DNA from 2 places in the Demequina ureilytica genome. Region 2 is predicted to be linked to the other one. Evidence: predicted binding sites of a transcription regulator. Region 2 holds the regulator's gene; the other holds the start of a gene.

Region 1 (9,067 bases), on a different contig from region 2:
CTGCGAGGGCGCCGACCTCGTGCACTCGCACACCTGGTACGCGAACATGGCCGGGCACCTGGCGGCGAAGCTGCACGGAATTCCGCACATCCTCAGCGCCCACTCGCTCGAGCCGTTGCGCCCGTGGAAGGCCGAGCAGTTGGGCGGCGGATACCGGGTGTCCTCCTGGATCGAGCAGACGGCGTACGAGGGTGCCGATGCGGTGATCGCCGTCTCCGGCGGCATGCGCGAGGACATCTTGCGCTGCTACCCGAACATCGATCCGGACAAGGTCCAGGTCATCCACAACGGCATCGACGTGGACGCGTGGGCGGCGCCTTCGAGCGACGAGGAGCGCGCGGCCGCCGACGAGGTGGTGCAGCGCTTTGGCATCGATAGGTCCCGCCCCGCCGTGGTGTTCGTGGGCCGCATCACCCGCCAGAAGGGGCTGCCGCACTTCCTGCGTGCCGTCGAGCAGCTGCCGCCGGAGGTGCAGATCGTGCTGTGCGCCGGCGCGCCCGACACCAAGGACATCGCCGCCGAGGTCTCGGGTCTCGTGTCCAAGCTCTCGGAGCGCCGCGACGGCGTGATCTGGATCGAGGAGCACCTGCCGCGCCCGCAGCTGGTCGCGGTGCTCGACGCCTGCACGGCCTTCGCCTGCCCCAGCGTGTACGAGCCGCTCGGCATCGTGAACCTCGAGGCGATGGCGGTGGGGCTGCCCGTGGTGGCGACCGCCACCGGCGGCATCCCCGAGGTGGTCGTGCCCGGCGAGACCGGCACTCTGGTGCCCATCGACCAGGTCCAGGACGGCACCGGCACTCCCACCGACCCCGAGGCCTTCATCGACGACCTGTCCGCTGCGCTCGCGGACATGGTCTCCGACACCGACCGTGCTCGACGCATGGGAGCGGCGGGGCGCGCGAGGGCCGCCGAGCACTTCTCGTGGGACACCATCGGGGAGCGCACGCTGGCGCTGTACAAGGACATCCTCGGATAGGGTCGAGACATGACTGAGGTGCTGACTCTCGAGGGTGTGAGCCTGCGCCGCGACGGCAACGCCATCCTGTCCCACATCGACTGGACGGTGAACGCGGACGAGCGCTGGGTCGTGCTCGGGCCCAACGGCGCGGGCAAGACGTCGCTGGTGACCATCGCGGCTGCCCGCATGCACCCCACCGAGGGTGCCGTGCGCGTGCTGGGCGAGCTGCTGGGCGAGGCCGACACGCAGGACCTGCGCACGCGCGTGGGGCTGTCGAGCGCGGCGCTCGCGGACCGCATCCCGGACGACGAGACGGTGCGAGACGTGGTGATGACCGCAGCACACGGCGTCACAGGCCGCTGGCGCGAGGAGTACGACCCGATCGATGTGGAGCGGGCCGATGCGCTGCTCGCGGCGTTCGGGATGAGCGGTTTTGCGGAACGGGAGTTCTGGACGCTGTCCGAGGGTGAGCGCAAGCGAGTGCAGATCGGCCGCGCGCTCATGACAGACCCCGAACTGCTGCTGCTCGACGAGCCCGCCGCAGGGCTCGACCTCGCCGGCCGAGAGGAGCTGCTTGCGGCGCTCTCCGAGCTCGCGGGGGACCACAGATCTCCCGCGATGGTGATGGTGACCCACCACGTCGAGGAGGTCCCCACGAACTTCACCCACGCGATGCTGCTGCGCGACGGCGCGGTGGTGGCCAGCGGACCTCTGCGCGACACTCTGTCGTCCGCGAACCTCACCGAGGCGTACGGGATGCCGGTGCGTCTGCACGCCTACGAGGGTCGCTGGACCGCACGGCGCGGTTGAAAGACCAGCGTGGTTGAACTGCCAGCGCGGTTGAACTGCCAGCGCGGTTGAACTGCCAGCGCGGTTGAACTGCCAGCGCGGTTGAACTGCCAGCGCGGCTGACCGCCGAACTCGCCGACGGGGACCTCGGACATTTTCATCCGTGAGGACGATGCCGCCCGCGAGACGACTTTGTTAGTTTCGCAAGTAGGAGGTAGATCGTGGATTCTCTATGGTGGTTCGTGGGCGCGATGGTGCTGGGCATCGTCGAGGTGTTCACTCTCGATCTGACATTCGCGATGCTTGCGGGCGGAGCGATCGCCGGCGGTGCAGCCGCGTTGCTGGGCCTGCCGTGGTGGGTGTGCGTGATCATCGCGTGCGCGGTTTCCGCGCTGTTGCTGTTCGCTCTGCGTCCGTACCTGCTGAAGTCGATCCGCGCCAGGGGCGCGGTTATCGAGACCAATGCGGCCGCTCTCGCAGGTGCTGCGGGCCGCACGCTTGACGAGATCACCGAGTTCGCGGGCCGCGTCAAGCTGGCAGGTGAGGTGTGGTCCGCGCGTACCCAGGACGATGCGCCAGTGATCCCCGAGGGGGCCGAGGTCGTCGTGCTCGAAATCAAGGGAGCGACGGCCATCGTCGCGCCCGAGAAGGAGAACTAGCCATGGATCCAGTCCAGATTGCGATCGCCGCCGCGGCGATCGTCCTCGTCATCTTCGCCATCACGGCGATCGCGCGCGCGATCCAGATCGTCCCCCAGGCGGAGACCCGGGTGGTCGAACGTCTCGGGCGCTACGCGCGCACCCTGCAGGCGGGCATGCATCTGCTGGTGCCGTTCGTCGACCAGGTTCGTCAGAAGGTCGACATGCGCGAGCAGGTGGTCTCCTTCCCCCCGCAGTCCGTCATCACCTCGGACAACCTCGTCGTCGAGATCGACACCGTCATCTATTTCCAGGTCACGGACGCCCGCGCCGCGGTCTACGAGATCGCCAACTACATCGTCGGCATGCAGCAACTCACCGTGACCACGATCCGTAACGTCATCGGCACCATGGACCTCGAGCAGACGCTGACCAGCCGCGACCAGATCAACGGCCAGTTGCGCAGCGTGCTGGACGAGGCGACCGGCAAGTGGGGCATCCGCGTGGGCCGTGTCGAGCTCAAGGCCATCGACCCGCCGGTATCCGTCAAGGACTCGATGGAGAAGCAGATGCGTGCCGAGCGTGACCGTCGCGCCGCGATCCTGACTGCCGAGGGTGTCAAGCAGTCGCAGATCCTGACTGCCGAGGGACAGAAGCAGTCGGCGATCCTGAAGGCCGAAGGTGACGCGCAGGCCGCGATCCTCACGGCCGAGGGTGAGGCGCGCGCGATCCTCCAGGTCTTCGACGCCATCCACGAGGGCGACGCCGACTCGAAACTGCTGGCGTACCAGTACCTGCAGATGCTTCCCGAGATCGCCAAGAACGAGTCGAACAAGGTGTGGTTCGTGCCCACCGAGTTCACCGGCGCGCTCAAGTCGATCTCGGCGGCCTTCGGCGCCGAGGAGGCTGCGCAGCCTCTCGAGCGCGACCACGAGCGTGGGAAGGACCGCAAGTCCAAGATCACCTCCGCGCTCGCAGATCCCGCCGAGGCGCTGCGCCTGGCCAAGCAGGAGGTGGCGGACGCCACGTCCGACGCCACCGAGGCCGGCACCACCTCGGGCCGTCCGTTCAACCCGGACGCCGAACGCGGCCAGAACTAGCCCCACCTTCCTGTCCGGCACTCATGGTCGCCTAGCGGCGGTCCGAGCGTCCTGTCCGGCACTCATGGTCGATGTGTGCCGGACAGGACGCTTTGCTGTTCCGTAGGCGACACTGAGCGCCGGACGGGGGCCGAGTGTCGGGGATGATGGACCCGTGATCACCGACCCCGCCGACCCGCGTCTCGACGACTACCGGGGACTGACCGACGTGGCGCTGCGCCGGCGCATCGAGCCCGAGCTCGGTCTGTACATGGCCGAGGGCGCCAAAGTGATCGAGCGCGCCCTGGCCGCCGGGCATCGGCCGCGTTCCGTGCTCACCAGCGAGCGCTGGCTGGAGGGAATCACGAAGGCACTCGAGGCCGCCGGCATCGACGCTCCCGTGCACGTCGCCCCCGAGTCGGTGATGGAGTCCGTCACCGGTTACCAGGTGCACCGCGGCGCCCTGGCCGCGATGGAGCGCCCCACACTGCCGTCGCTGGAGGAGATCGCCCGCGACGCCCGCCGCATCGTCGTGCTCGAGGGGATCGTCGACCACACGAACGTGGGCGCAATCTTCCGCTCGGCGGCCGGCATCGGCGCGGATGCGATCGTGGTGGCGCCCACGTGCGCTGACCCGCTGTATCGCCGCAGCGTCAAGGTCTCGATGGGCACCGTCTTCCAGGTGCCGTGGACCAGGGCCGTCCACTGGCCGGGCGCGTTGGACGAGTTGCGGCAATGGGGGTTCGTGACTGCGGCGCTGGCACTCACGGCCGATGCGGTGGGCCTGGACGAGTTCGCGGCCCACAGGCATGAGCGGGTCGCCATCGTGATGGGCGCCGAGGGTGATGGGCTGTCGCGCGCGGCCCTGCAGGCGGCCGATGCGGTCATTACCATCCCCATGGCCGGGGGAGTGGACTCGCTCAACGTGGCTGCCGCATCGGCCGTCGCGCTGTGGGCGCTGCGCACTGAGGGCTGAGGCTCGGCCTCTCAGATTGACGCGGCACCGATGTCGGCGTTGAATGCGATAATCGAACATATGTTCGAACGCGAGGACTTCTCGCAGTGATCGCAGGAGCGCCATGTCCACCCCGACTGACCCAGATGCCTCACAGCAGCAGCGGCTGAGCCGCGCGCGTGCGGCGCTCAAGGGCGTCGAGACGCGCATCGGCGCGGGACGGCCCGCAGAGGATCGGCCGGTGCTGCCGCTTGCCCCCGAACTCGAGTCGCTGCTGCCGGAGGGACTCGGGCGCGGGCAGGTGATCTCCGTGACCGGCGCCACCTCCCTCATGCTCATGCTCGCGGCCGATGCCTCGGCGGCCGGGTCGTGGACCGCGGCTATCGGCATGCCCACGGTGGGCGTGGTGGCGGCCGCCCGTCGCGGCATCGCGCTCGAGAGGTTCGCCCTGATCCCTCATCCCGGCGCGCAGGCGGCGCAGGCCGTCGGGGCGTGTGTGGACGGCATGGACGTGGTGCTGCTCGGCGAGCGGCTCGCGCTGTCCGACGCCGATCGCCGCCGGCTGGCCTCGCGGACCAAGGAGCGCGGCGGACTGATCGTCGCAGCAGGCGAGTGGCCGGGCGCGCACGTGACGCTGACGGTCGAGCGCTCCTCGTGGGACGGGTTGGGCGCGGGCGACGGCAGGCTCATCGAACGCGAGCTCACCGTCGCGGTCGGTGGCCGCCGGCAGGGGGCCGTGCGGCGCGTGCGGCTCACCCTCGACGCCGCCCCCGGGCTGCGGTTCGCGCGGCCTGGTGCCCGCGTGGATGTCGACCGCGTCAATACAAGCGGGGAGGTCGCATGAGCGAGCTGGCGTCGCGGCGAGCGGCAGGCGACGGCGCCTCGCGGGCCGATGCGCGGGTTGGGTCCGCATCGTCCGCTCAGTCTGGTCCGGTGGCAACAGTGCGTCGGGCGGTGTTGTGGGTGCCGGACTGGCCGGTGGTCGCCGCGATGTCCCAGGCGGGAGTCGGCGCCGATGTCCCGGCAGCGGTGCTGCACGGGCGCGGCATGATGGCGGTCTCGGCGGCGGCGCGGGCGGCTGGGGTCAGGCGCGGGAGCGCCAAGCGGCTCGCGCAGCGGGCGTGCCCCGACCTGGTGATCCTGCCTCACGACGAGGGCAGGGACTCGCGCGTGTTCGAGACCGTCGCGGCGGCGGCCGAGGACGTGGTGTCCGGTGTGGAGATCTCGCGCCCGGGGCTGCTGATGATTCCGGCCGACGGCGCCGCCCGCTTTCACGGCTCCGAGGCAGCGCTCGCGGAGGCGTTGGTGAACTCCGTGGCCGAGCTCGCGGGCTGCGAGAGCGCCGTGGGTGCTGCGGACGGGCTACTCGCCGCCATCCTGGCCGCGCGTACGTCCACCCTGGTGCCGCCCGGCACGTCGCGGGACTATCTGGCCGACGCCCCCGTGGGAGTGCTGCCGCTGGCCGCCATGGAGCGGCGTCAGCGCGAACAAGTCGAGGACCTCGTGGGGGTGCTGGTGCGGCTCGGCCTCACGTCGCTGTCCGACTTCACGTCGCTGCCGGCCGGCGACGTGCTCGCAAGGTTCGGGCCGGTGGGGATGTGGGCCCACCGCATCGGACGCGGGGAAGACGTGCGCCCGCCGGTGCTGCGCCGCTCCGAGGAGGACATCGCCGTCTCCTACACGTTCGAGGAACCGGCGCAGCGCGTGGAGCAGCTCGCCCTCGTCGCCGGCCACGTGGCCCAGCAGCTCGACGCTGCACTGCTCGAGGCGGGAGTCAGGTGCGGCAAGGTGCGCATCTCGGCGACCACCGAGCGCGGCGACACGCTCGAGCGGGTGTGGCGCACCGATGTGGGCTCGCGGTCGGGCGCGTTCTCCCAGCACATGACGGACCGCGTGCGGTGGCAGCTCGAAGGGTGGCTGTCGGGCACCTCGACAGGGCCCGAGCCCGCCCCGCTGACGTCGTTGGGCCTGACGGCCGAGGACGTGGTGCCGCTCGGCAGCGAGCAGGCGTACCTGTGGGGAGGCGTGTCGGGCGCGGACTCGCGCGCCCAGCGCACCCTCGAGCGGGTGCAGTCCCTGCTGGGGGCCGATGCCGTGCTCGCCGTGCGCGAGCAGGGCGGCAGGTCTCCGCGGGACCGGGTGCTCGCGCTGCCGTGGGGTCAGGAGGCGGCGCCCTCCCGCCGCATCGAGCATCCGTGGCCGGGGCGCATCCCCGACCCTGCGCCCGCGACCGTGCTGCCCGTGCCGGAACCCCTGCAGGTGCTGGACGCCGGGGGAGCGCCGGTGCGGATCGACCGCCGGCTCGCGATGAGCGCGCCCCCCACGTGGGTGCGCCTGCAGGTGGACCCGCGGGACGAGCGCGCGGCCGCGGCCCGTCGTCACCCGTCCTCCGGTCACGTGGGCCGTGGAGAGAATGGGCCGTCGTGGGGGCTCGCACAGCCGGTCGAGGCGTGGGCGGGCCCGTGGCCCGTGGTCGAGCGGTGGTGGTCCCAGGACGCCTCGCGCCGCGCGTGCCTGCAGATCGCGCTGCGGCGCCCCGACGGGAGTCCGGGGCAGGCCGTGCTGGCCTCCTTCACCGCCGGCGCGTGGGTGCTGGAGGCGGTCTATGACTGACTGTGTCGAGTACGCCGAGCTGCACGCCCACAGCGCCTTCAGCTTCCTGGACGGAGCGAGCCACCCCGAGGAGATGGCCGCCGAGGCCGGGCGGCTGGGCCTCAGCGCGCTCGCGATCACCGACCATGACGGGCTCTACGGCGCCGTGAGATTCGCGAACGCCGCACGCGCGATCGACCTGCCCACCGTGTTCGGGGCCGAGCTGCACATGGGTGCGCCCGAGACCCCCGGCGGCCCTCCCGTGCTGGACCCGCCCACCGGGGTTCCCGACCCGCGCGGCAGCCACCTGTTGGCCTTGGCGCGCGGGCCGGAGGGCTACTCGCGGCTGTCACACGCCATCGGCATGGCTCACCTGGCTACAGGGGAGAAGGGACAAGCGCGCTACACGCTCGAGGACCTGGCGGAGACGGGTGCGGGACAGTTCCTGATCCTCACCGGCTGTCGCAAGGGAACCGTGCGGCGCGCACTGTCCGGGATGGGAGTCGCGGGGGCGAACGCACTGTCCGGCGGTATCACTCCCGCGGGGTTCTCCGCGGCGCGGCGCGAGCTCGACCGGCTCACCGCGTTGTTTGGCCGCGACAACGTGGCGGTCGAGCTCACGGACACCGGTGACCCGTTCGACTCGGAGCGCAACGCAGCCCTTGCGGACCTGGCCTTCGACGCCTCGCTGCCGCTCGTGGCGACCTCCAACGCGCACTACGCGAGGCCGCGGGACGCGGACCTCGCGGCCGCACTCGCCTCGGTGCGGGCACGGTCCTCGCTGGACGACATGGACGGGTGGTTGCCAGGAGGTGCGGGAGGGCACCTGCGTTCCGCGGCCGAAATGCTGCACCGGCATCGGCGCCATCCCCAGGCCGTGACGACGGCCGCGCGCCTGGCAGCCGAATGCGCCTTCGACCTGAACCTGGTGGCGCCCAACTTGCCCCCGTACCCGGTGCCGGAGGGCCACACCGAGGCTTCGTGGCTGCGCGAGTTGGTGCTCCGCGGCGCTCATTCCCGCTACGGCTCTCCCCGCGACGAGCGCGTGCCGGGAGCGTGGAAGCAGATTGAGCACGAGCTCAACGTGATCGAGGCGCTCGACTTCCCCGGTTACTTTCTGATCGTCCACGACATCGTGAGCTTCTGCCGCGACCAGGACATTCTGTGCCAGGGGCGGGGATCCGCCGCGAACTCCGCGGTGTGCTTCGCGCTCGGCGTGACCGCTGTCGACGCCGTCACTCACGGGCTGCTGTTCGAGAGGTTCCTCGCCCCCGAGCGGGACGGTCCGCCCGACATCGACGTCGACATCGAGTCGGATCGCCGCGAAGAGGTGATCCAGTACGTGTTCCAGCGATTCGGCCGCATCAACGCCGCGATGGTCGCGAACGTCATCCAGTACCGGCCGCGTTCGGCCGTGCGCGACGCCGCCAAGGCGCTCGGCTTCGACGTGGGTCAGCAAGACGCGTGGTCCAAGAGCATCGACCGGTGGGGCTCGCTGCGCGTGCCGGCCGAGAAACAAGAGGAGTGGGCCGCCAAGCAGCGGGACGCCACCTGGCCCGAGCCGCCGCCCACGCACGACCTCGACCACATCCCGGAGCCGGTGCTCGACCTGGCAGACCGGTTCATGCGCCTGCCGCGTCACCTCGGCATCCACCCGGGCGGCATGGTGCTGTGCGATCGGCCCGTCATCGACGTGTGCCCGGTGGAGTGGGCGCGCATGCCGGGTCGCACGGTGCTGCAGTGGGACAAGGACGACTGCGCCGATGCGGGGCTCGTGAAGTTCGACCTGCTGGGGCTGGGCATGCTCTCGGCGCTGCGGTACGCATTCGGGTTCGTGCGCGATGTTGAATCCCAGGAGATCGGACTGCACTCCCTGCCGCAAGAGGACCCGGAGGTGTACGACCTGCTGTGTGCGGCGGACACGGTGGGGGTGTTCCAGGTGGAGTCGCGTGCGCAGATGGCGACCCTGCCGCGGCTGCGACCGCGCCGCTTCTACGACATCGTGATCGAGGTCGCGTTGATCCGCCCCGGGCCCATCCAGGGCGGTTCGGTCCAC
Region 2 (9,067 bases):
CGGGGAATGGACATTGGCACCGCGAAGCTGCCGGCGGGAGACCGACGGGGCATCCCGCATCATCAGCTCGACACGCTGGACGTCACCGAGGATGCCTCCGTAGCGGGCTTCCAGGCCGCGGCGCGAGCCGACATCGACGCGATCCACGCCCGCGGACGCCGGGCGATCGTGACCGGTGGCTCGGGCCTGTATGTGCGAGCCCTGCTCGACCAGTTCGAGTTCCCGCCCACGGACCCTGCGGCGCGAGCGCGGCTCGAGGAGCGCGCGGTGAGGGAGGGCCCGGGCATGCTGCATCGCGAGCTCGCGGCGGTCGATCCCGCGGCGGCCGCGCGCATCCCCGCGCAGAACGCCAAGCGGATCGTGCGGGCGCTCGAGGTCATCGAGCTGACCGGACGGCCCTTCAGCTCGACTCTGCCCACGCACCAGTACGAGATTCCCGCGGTGCAGATCGGCCTCGAGCTCGACAACGAGTCGCTCGACCCGCGCATCGACGAGCGGGTGAATCAGATGTGGGACGCGGGGCTGGTCGACGAGGTCCGAGTGCTCGCAGAGCAGGGCCTGCGCGAAGGCGTCACCGCCCGCCGCGCGGTGGGATACGCGGAGACGCTGCGCCACCTCGACGGGGAGCTCGAAGCGGACCAGGCACGCGATCTCGTCAAGGTCCACACGCGGCGGCTGGCGCGCCGCCAGCGCAAGTGGTTCCGCCCCGATCCGCGGGTCCGATGGGTCGCGGCGCCTGCGGACTCTGCGGATGTCGAGCGCGCGGCGGACGAGATTCTTCTCTTGCTCGGGGACTGACCCCCCCGTCCACCGTCGACGTCAGGCGGCACCGGTAGCCTGAGGGCATGGCGACACCGCGCTCAAACCCAGGACTGCGCTTCACGAAAGGGCATGGCACAGAGAACGACTTCGTGCTGCTCTTCGACGAGCACGGCGAGATCGATCTGACGCCCGCGCTGGTGCGCTACCTGTGCGACCGGCGGGCCGGAATCGGCGGCGACGGCGTCATCCGTGCGGTGCGGTCAGGGTCGCTCCCCGCCGGGGCGGGCGTCGACGCGCGCACGTGGTTCATGGACTACTGGAACGCGGACGGCTCCACGTCCGAGATGTGCGGCAACGGGGCGCGGGTGTTCGCGGCGTTCCTCGAGCGCGAGGCGGGCACCGACCTGGCAGGCGGACTGACCATCGCTACCCGTGGCGGCACACGCACCCTGACCTCGCTCGGGGACGGCCGCTACGCAGTGGGCATGGGCGAGTTCCACCTGGGCGACGCCACTGGCGGATTCGACGCCGAGGTGGAGGCAGAGGGTCTCACTCCGGCGCGACCCGCGCTGTCCGTGGACGTCGGCAACCCGCATCACGTCGTGGCTCTCGCGTCGATGGAGGAGCTCGAGTCGCTCGACCTCACGCGGGCCCCGCAGGTGAGCCCCAAGCCGCCGCACGGGACCAATGTCGAGTTCGTCGTCACGCGCGGGGGCGAGATCCGCGACGGGGTCGAACGCGGCCGTGTGCGGATGCGCGTGCACGAGCGGGGCTCCGGCGAGACCCGATCGTGCGGCACCGGCGCATGTGCCGTCGCGATCGCGGTACGCGCATGGGCCGGTGAGGGCGCACCCGACGTGTGGGACATCGAGGTGCCGGGCGGCATGGTCACCGTCCGGGTCCACGGCTCGCGCACGGTGCTCGAGGGTCCGGCGACGCTGGTGGCTGACGGCGAGGTCGACGTATCGGCGGTGCCCGCGACGATGACCGCAGGCTGATCGCATGCGCTGGGTTTGATGACATGCGCTGGGTCTGACCAAATGCACCCTGTCGAACCGGCCCCCGACGGCGCGCCCCGCATCCACCCGGAGAGCGCGGAGGAATGGCGCTCCTGGCTGGCGGTCCACCACGACACCGAGTCGGGAGTGTGGGTCGTGCTGTGGCGCAAGGCCGCGGGCCGCACCGGGCTCACCTACGACGAACTCGTGCGCGAGGTGCTGTGCTTCGGCTGGATCGATGCCACCGCCCGCAAACTCGACGCCGACCGCACGCTGCAGTACTGCGCTCCGCGCAAGCGCGGCTCCGGTTGGGCGCGCACCAACAAGGCGCGCATTGCGGAACTGGAGGCGCAGGGGCGCATCGCTCCGCCCGGCGCCGCGGTCATCGCGGCCGCGAAGGCCGATGGTTCGTGGACGCTCTTCGACGAGGTCGAGGCCCTCCTGGTCCCCGCCGACCTGGTGACAGCCCTCGACAAGCATCCAGGGGCGCGCGAGACCTGGGATTCCTTCCCGCCGTCGGCGCGCAAGTTCATGCTCTCCCAAATCGTGCTTGCCAAGCGTCCGGAGACGCGTGCGGCCCGCATCGGCCGGATTGCCGATGCCGCGGCTAGGGGAGAGCGCGGCTATCCGTAGCGCTCGGGTTCCGAGCGCGCCAGACGGCCGATGCCGGGGCTAGGTGGCGCTGCTGGTGACCTTGAGCACGCGGAAGCCCTTCGCGCTGCCTTGCCTTTCCACCTCGCCCCACGGCACTCCCGCGGCGTCTCGCTGGTCCGCGATCCACCGAGCGAGGGAGTCGGCGCCGAGGTTCTTCTGCACGACGAGCCACGCCTCCCCGCCGGGCGCGAGACGCGGCAGCCACGTGGCGAGCAGTTCGTGCAGCGCTTCCTTGCCAATGCGGATCGGCGGGTTCGACCAGATGGCGGCATACGTCGCGTCGTGATCGACGTCCCCGGGCTCGATGGCGCTCACCCGGTCCGCGACGCCGAGGCGCTCCGCGTTGCGCACGACCAGGTCGAGCGCGCGCCGATTGACGTCCACGGCGGTGACCCGGGCCTCGGCCGTGCCGAGGGCTGCGGCGAGAGCGAGCGGACCCCACCCGCACCCAAGGTCCAGGACGTTTCCCGCGGGGGCGGGTGGCAGGTGGCGCAGCAGCACCTCGGTGCCGAGGTCGATGTGGCCGGGGGAGAAGATGCCGCGGGCGGTCTCGACGGTGACGTCGCGGCCGGCGAGGCGCACCTGCAGCGAGCGTCGCTCGGCGGCGGAGGCAGGCTCCGCGGTGAAGTAGTGGTCCTCGCTCACGCATGCGAGCGTACCGCCGCTGGTGGTGCCTGTCGGCGGCCGGTGCGACAATAGGGGGAGTATGAGCGACTCTCACGAAGACGACCACCAGGACACCGCCCCCTCCCGCGCCGATGCGGTGATCGAGCGGGTGCTGTCGCGCACCAGCAACGTGTTGGGTAAGGGCGCCGCCTCCCAGACCGACTACGACGGCGACCAGTTCGACCGTGAGGACCGCGCAGCGCTCAGACGCGTGGCCAACCTGTCGACTGAACTCGAGGACATCACCGAGGTCGAGTACCGCCAGTTGCGGCTCGAAAAGGTGGTGCTCGTAGGCCAGTGGTCGCACGGCACCGCGGCCGATGCCGAGGTGAGCCTGCAAGAACTCGCCGCCTTGGCAGAGACCGCGGGTTCCGAGGTGCTCGACGGCGTGCTGCAGCGCCGGCCCAACCCTGACCCGGCCACGTACATCGGCAAGGGCAAGGCGGTCGAGGTCAAGGAGATCGTCGCGGCCGTCGGGGCCGACACCGTGATCGTCAACGACGACCTCGCGCCCAGCCAGCGCCGTGCGCTGGAGGACGTGGTGAAGGTCAAGGTCATCGACCGCACCGCGCTGATCCTCGACATCTTCGCGCAGCATGCGAAGTCCAAGGAGGGCAAGGCGCAGGTGGAGCTCGCACAGCTCGAGTACTTGCTGCCGCGACTGCGCGGCTGGGGCGACTCGATGTCCCGCCAGGCTGGTGGCCAGGTGGGCGGCGCCGCCGCAGGTATGGGATCGCGCGGGCCGGGCGAGACCAAGATCGAGCTGGACCGCCGCCGCATTCACACCCGCATGGCGCAGTTGCGCCGCGAGATCAAGGCGATGGAGCCGGCCCGAAACGTGCGCCGGGACCGCCGGCTCGCGCTGCCGAACGTGGCGATCGTCGGCTACACGAACGCAGGCAAGTCCTCGCTGCTGAACCGCATCACCGGTGCGGGCGCCCTGGTCGAAAACTCGCTGTTCGCGACGCTCGACCCGACCGTGCGTCGCTCGCAGACGCCGGACGGCCGCGAGTTCACCGTCTCCGACACCGTGGGCTTTGTTCGCAACCTGCCGCACCAGCTGGTGGCGGCCTTCTCCTCGACGCTCGAGGAGGTGGCGCACGCTGACCTCATGCTTCACGTGGTGGACGCGTCCCACCCCGACCCCGAGGGGCAGGTGAGCGCCGTGCGCACGGTGCTGGCCGATGTCCCGGGTGCGAAATCGGTCAAGGAGGTGCTCGTGCTCAACAAGGCCGACATCGCTGACCCGGAGACGCTGCTGCGCCTGCGTGCTCGCCCCGAGATCACCATCGAGGTGTCCGCCCTCACAGGCGACGGGATGGCGGAGCTGCGGGATCTGATCGCGGCGGAGCTGCCGCGCCCGGAGGTGCGGATCGACATCGTCGTCCCGTACACGCGCGGGGAGCTCATCCACGAGGCGCACCTGCACGGCGAGGTGATCGAGGAGTCGCACGAGCCCGAGGGCACGCGGCTCATCGCGATGGTCGACGAGTCCTTGGCCGCGCGCCTCCAGGCCGCCTCCGAAGCCGCGTGAGCGCCTTCCCTTGAGCGCGACGGATCCCTCGGCGCAGTCGGCGGCCGAGGCGTCGGCGGCGACGGCCGAACCGGACCGGTCCGCGCCCGTTGCGACTGTCACCGAGGTCACGCGCCTGCTCGGGACGGCCGTCGCGGCACTTGGCGGAGTCGAGCGGGATGGACAGACGGCGATGGCCGCGGCCGTCGAGCACTCGCTCGACAACCGCTCACACGCCCTGGTCCAGGCGGGCACCGGCACGGGAAAGTCTCTCGCGTACCTGGTTCCCGCGGTGACGCACGCTGTGCGGGCCAAGAAGCGCATCGTCATCTCGACGGCGACGCTGGCGCTGCAGCGCCAGGTCTTCACCAAGGACCTGCCGCTGGTGCTCGACGCCCTGGAGCCCGAGCTGGGGGAGCGCCCCGACGTGGCGCTGTTCAAGGGTCGCAGCAACTACCTGTGCGTGCACAAGATGGCCGGGGGCTACGGCGAGCCCGACGAGGACATGCTGCCGGTCTCCGCGGGCCCCACGAGCGACCTGGGCAAGGAGGTGGCACGGCTGCACGAATGGGCGGACGTCACCGAGACCGGCGACCGCGACGATCTGGTCCCCGGCGTCTCGCACCGGGCCTGGTCGCAGGTGAGCGTGAGCGGCCGGGAGTGCTTGGAGTCCAAGTGCCCCATGCACGACCAGTGCTTCTCGCAGTCGGTGCGCGAGCACGCCGCCACGTCGAAGATCGTGGTCACCAACCACGCCGTGCTCGGCGTGCAGGCGGCGAGCCACGACATGCTCGGTGAGCACCACGCGCTCATCGTCGACGAGGCGCACGAGTTGGTGGGCCGCATCACCTCGGCCGCGACTCACGAGCTCACGCTGCAGCGGGTCGACCGCGCGGGCCGCGCCGCACGACGGTGTGGGGTGGCGTCCGACGACCTGGACCGGGCCGCGCGTGCGCTCGACGGCGCGCTGGGCGATTGCGAGCCGGGTCGCCTGCGGCTCGGGCTGCCCGATGAGCTCGCGGAGGCGGTCGACCTGCTGCGGGCCGCCGCCCGCGCGGGGATGACGGCGGTGCAGAAGACCACCAAGGACTCCGGCGAGGCGCCCCGGGCAGGCGACAGCGCATCGGCGACCGCCAAGATGGCGACCGCGGCGCTCACCGAGGTCTTCGATGTGTGCGAGGAGCTGCTGGGCGAGCACGGGCGATACGTGGTGTGGCTCGCTCCTCCAGAAGGCGACTACGAGTCCAGGCAAGCGGTGCGGATCGTGGCCGCACCGCTCGACGTGGCTGGGCTGATCAGGGAGAAGCTCATCGCCGACAAGGCCTCGGTCTTCACGTCGGCGACGCTCGCGCTCGGCGGCAACTTCGACGCCATGGCGCGGCATCTGGGGGTCGACGACCCGATCTCGATGGATGCGGGCAGCCCGTTCGACTACGGGCGCCAAGGCATGCTGTACGTCGCGTCTCACTTGCCCAAGCCGGGAATGGGCGGCATCTCCGACGAGGCCCTCGACGAGCTGGCGGCACTCATCGAGGCGGCGGGAGGGCGAACCCTCGGGCTGTTCTCGTCTCACCGCGCCGGACAGGCGGCGGCGGAGGCGATGCGGGAGCGGCTCGACGTCCCGGTCATGTACCAGCTCGACGACCAGCTGCCCACGCTGGTGGAACGATTCCGGGAGGATCCACGCGCGTGCCTGTTCGGGTCGACGTCCCTGTGGCAGGGGATCGACGTGCCCGGACCCACGGCATCCTTGGTGGTCATTGACCGTATCCCGTTCCCGCGGCCCGACGAGCCGATCTCGCAGGCGCGCACGGAGGCCGTGGCGCGGCGAGGCGGGAACGGGTTCATGGCGGTCGCGGCGACCCACGCCGCGCTGCTGCTCGCGCAGGGCGCCGGGCGGCTGATCCGGTCCTCGGGAGACCGCGGAGTGGTCGCCGTGCTGGATTCGAGGCTCGCGTCCGCCCGCTACGGCGGATTCCTCGCACGCTCGATGCCCGCGCTGTGGGGGACCACTGACCGCGGCACCGTGCTGGAGGCGCTGCGTCGGCTCGACGCCGCGGCGCGCGACCGCGGTGAATAGGGTGGCGTGCGCGGCCCCCAGGCGCGGGTGGCCGTACGCTGGGTTCGCACCATTGCAACATCGAACGACGGCATGACCGCAGCACTCACCGGAGGTGGAGCCACGATGACCGACACGAGCCCGTCCGAGGAGTTCGTTCGCGGCCAGGAAGCCGAGCGTGAGCGCTTCGCGGAGTACCTCGCTCACTTCGAGGCAGGCTCGCGCCGCATGGCGGACGAGGCGGAATCGGAGGAGTCGCGGGTCTACCAGACCACGATCGCGAACTCGATGAACGCGATGCGCCGCGCGATCAAGGGCGGCTTCCACTGGCAGGACGGCTGGCGCGAAAAATAGCGCCGATGCGCGGGGGGCACCGGCCCGTCCGCCGTCTGCGTGGTGGGGCCAGCGGCGCTAGACGCGCCGCATTACCGACACGACCTTGCCCATGATGCGGGCGTGCGTGCCGTCGATCGGGGTGTAGCTCGGGTTATGCGGCATCAGCCACACCTGGCCGTCCTTGCGTCGGAAGGTCTTGACGGTGGCCTCGTCGTCCAGCAGCGCCGCCACGATGTCGCCATTGTCCGCCGTGGGCTGACGGCGCACGACGACCCAGTCGCCGTCGCAGATCGCCGCGTCCACCATCGAGTCGCCCACCACGTTGAGCATGAACAGCTCGCCGTCGCCGGTGAGCTGCTTGGGCAGCGCGAAGACATCCTCGACCGCCTGATCCGCGAGCACGGGGCCACCGGCGGCGATGCGTCCGACGAGGGGCACCATCGTCATGCGCTCGTCCTCGATCGGGGCGGCGGGGACCGGCGTGACGACCGTCTCGGTCGACGGCGTGCCGTCGGCGCCGGGCAGCACCACCTCGATGGCGCGCGGCCGGTGAGGATCCCTGCGCAGGAACCCCTTGGTCTCGAGGGCGGAGAGCTGGTGCTTCACGGAGGAGGTGGAGGTCAGTCCCACTGACTCGCCGATCTCCCGCATCGAGGGCGGGTAGCCGCGAGACTCCACCGAGTCCTTGATGGTCTCGAGGATCCGCCGCTGCCGGTCGGTGAGTCCGCCCGATGCGCCGCCCGGGAACTGGTGGATGGTGGCTCCGCCCTCGCCGGTGCGCTCGTCCATGACTCCTCCTCGCGGGCCTGGCCCGTCTCCTTTGTCAGACCTCGGTGATGAGGTGACACCTATGACGCTAGGCCACCCCGGCGCCGAAATCAAACATATGTTCGAGCGTGTCTTGCTTGACAGGACCCCAGGTGCTACAAATAGAACAAGTGTTCGACGAACAGGTGTTCGAATGGAGGATGACATGACTGCATATGCGATTTCCGCTCCTGCGACTACTGGAGTGAGCGTGCGGCGGGTTGTGAGCGTCCGCCCTCTTCCCACCGCTGCGGGCCGCGCGCGCCGGACAGTGCTGGCTGCGGTGCTCGTGCTAGCCGTCGCGGCGCTGGTGGCGCTGCTCGCCCCCCGGGCGTTCGCCGGCGATGAGGTGTCCGAAATGACGGCATCGGGGAACGTGGCCTTCGACACCTACACGGTCGCTCAGGGCGACAGCCTGTGGTCGATCGCGACCACGATGACCGGCCCGGGCGAGGACGTCCGCGACACCGTGGCCGAGCTGCAGACCCTGAACGCGATGGGCGACTCCTCGCTGCGCGCGGGCGAGCAGATTTACATCCCCGCGCTCGAGAGCTGACTCTCGCGCGCTAGGTCACGATGGCTGGCGCAGCGGCACCTACCCGCGCGGTCGTGGTCGGGTGTGGCTTCCGTGGGAGAGTAGTGCCATGCACTGCCCCTTCTGCCGCAACCCCGACTCGCGAGTCGTCGACTCGCGCACCTCGGACGATGGTTCCTCGATCCGACGCCGGCGCGAGTGCCCCAACTGCGGCAAGCGGTTCTCGACGCTTGAGATCGCCAGCCTCACTGTGCTCAAGCGCAGCGGGGTGGCCGAGCCCTTCAGCCGCGACAAGGTGGTGGGCGGCGTGCGCAAGGCCTGCCAAGGTCGGCCGGTGAGCGACGACGACCTCGCGCACCTCGCGCACAAGGTCGAAGAGGCGATCCGTGCCTCGGGCCAGGCGGAGATCGATGCGACCGACATCGGTCTCGCGATCCTGCCGCCACTGCGCGAGCTTGACGAGATCGCGTACCTGCGCTTCGCGAGCGTCTACCAGGACTTCAACAGCCTCGACGACTTCGAGGCCGCGATCGCTCGCCTGCGCACCGAGGACGCCTCGGACTCCTGAGGCCGTACCTCAGCGCTTCTTCTTGGGTCGGGGCTTGCCGCTGCGGCCAGTCGCCGGAGCTCCCTTGCCCTTCTTGCCCGCCTTCTTCGCCGACGGCTTGGCATCCGGACGCCCGGGCCGCTGAGTTCCCTCGGGGTCTTGGAGCGCGCGACGGCGCTCGGCACGCGGT

The links. Region 2 encodes LexA, which represses DNA repair genes until DNA is damaged. Its sites were predicted from a motif close to TCGAACANNTGTTCGA; they were not measured.
Region 1: a site for LexA is predicted at 4,493-4,508, ahead of imuA' (DnaE2-dependent mutagenesis accessory factor ImuA'). Genes of this name have one in related genera too.

Annotation. Positions count from the first base shown of each region.
Region 1 covers NZ_JBLZIE010000003.1:127,251-136,317, forward strand. Annotated here, with positions in the region: gene glgA (glycogen synthase) at 1-976, shown strand, start outside; gene ACNI3K_RS10025 (ABC transporter ATP-binding protein) at 986-1,768, shown strand; gene ACNI3K_RS10030 (NfeD family protein) at 1,969-2,406, shown strand; gene ACNI3K_RS10035 (SPFH domain-containing protein) at 2,409-3,485, shown strand; gene ACNI3K_RS10040 (TrmH family RNA methyltransferase) at 3,640-4,440, shown strand; gene imuA' (DnaE2-dependent mutagenesis accessory factor ImuA') at 4,544-5,263, shown strand; gene ACNI3K_RS10050 (DNA polymerase Y family protein) at 5,353-7,032, shown strand; gene ACNI3K_RS10055 (error-prone DNA polymerase) at 7,025-9,067, shown strand, end outside.
Region 2 covers NZ_JBLZIE010000002.1:102,967-112,033, reverse strand. Annotated here, with positions in the region: gene miaA (tRNA (adenosine(37)-N6)-dimethylallyltransferase MiaA) at 1-798, shown strand, start outside; gene dapF (diaminopimelate epimerase) at 846-1,760, shown strand; gene ACNI3K_RS07255 (YdeI/OmpD-associated family protein) at 1,803-2,393, shown strand; gene ACNI3K_RS07250 (class I SAM-dependent methyltransferase) at 2,433-3,059, opposite strand; gene hflX (GTPase HflX) at 3,121-4,614, shown strand; gene ACNI3K_RS07240 (ATP-dependent DNA helicase) at 4,625-6,673, shown strand; gene ACNI3K_RS07235 (hypothetical protein) at 6,779-7,006, shown strand; gene lexA (transcriptional repressor LexA) at 7,064-7,777, opposite strand; gene ACNI3K_RS07225 (LysM peptidoglycan-binding domain-containing protein) at 7,962-8,351, shown strand; gene nrdR (transcriptional regulator NrdR) at 8,440-8,898, shown strand; gene ACNI3K_RS07215 (DEAD/DEAH box helicase) at 8,908-9,067, opposite strand, start outside.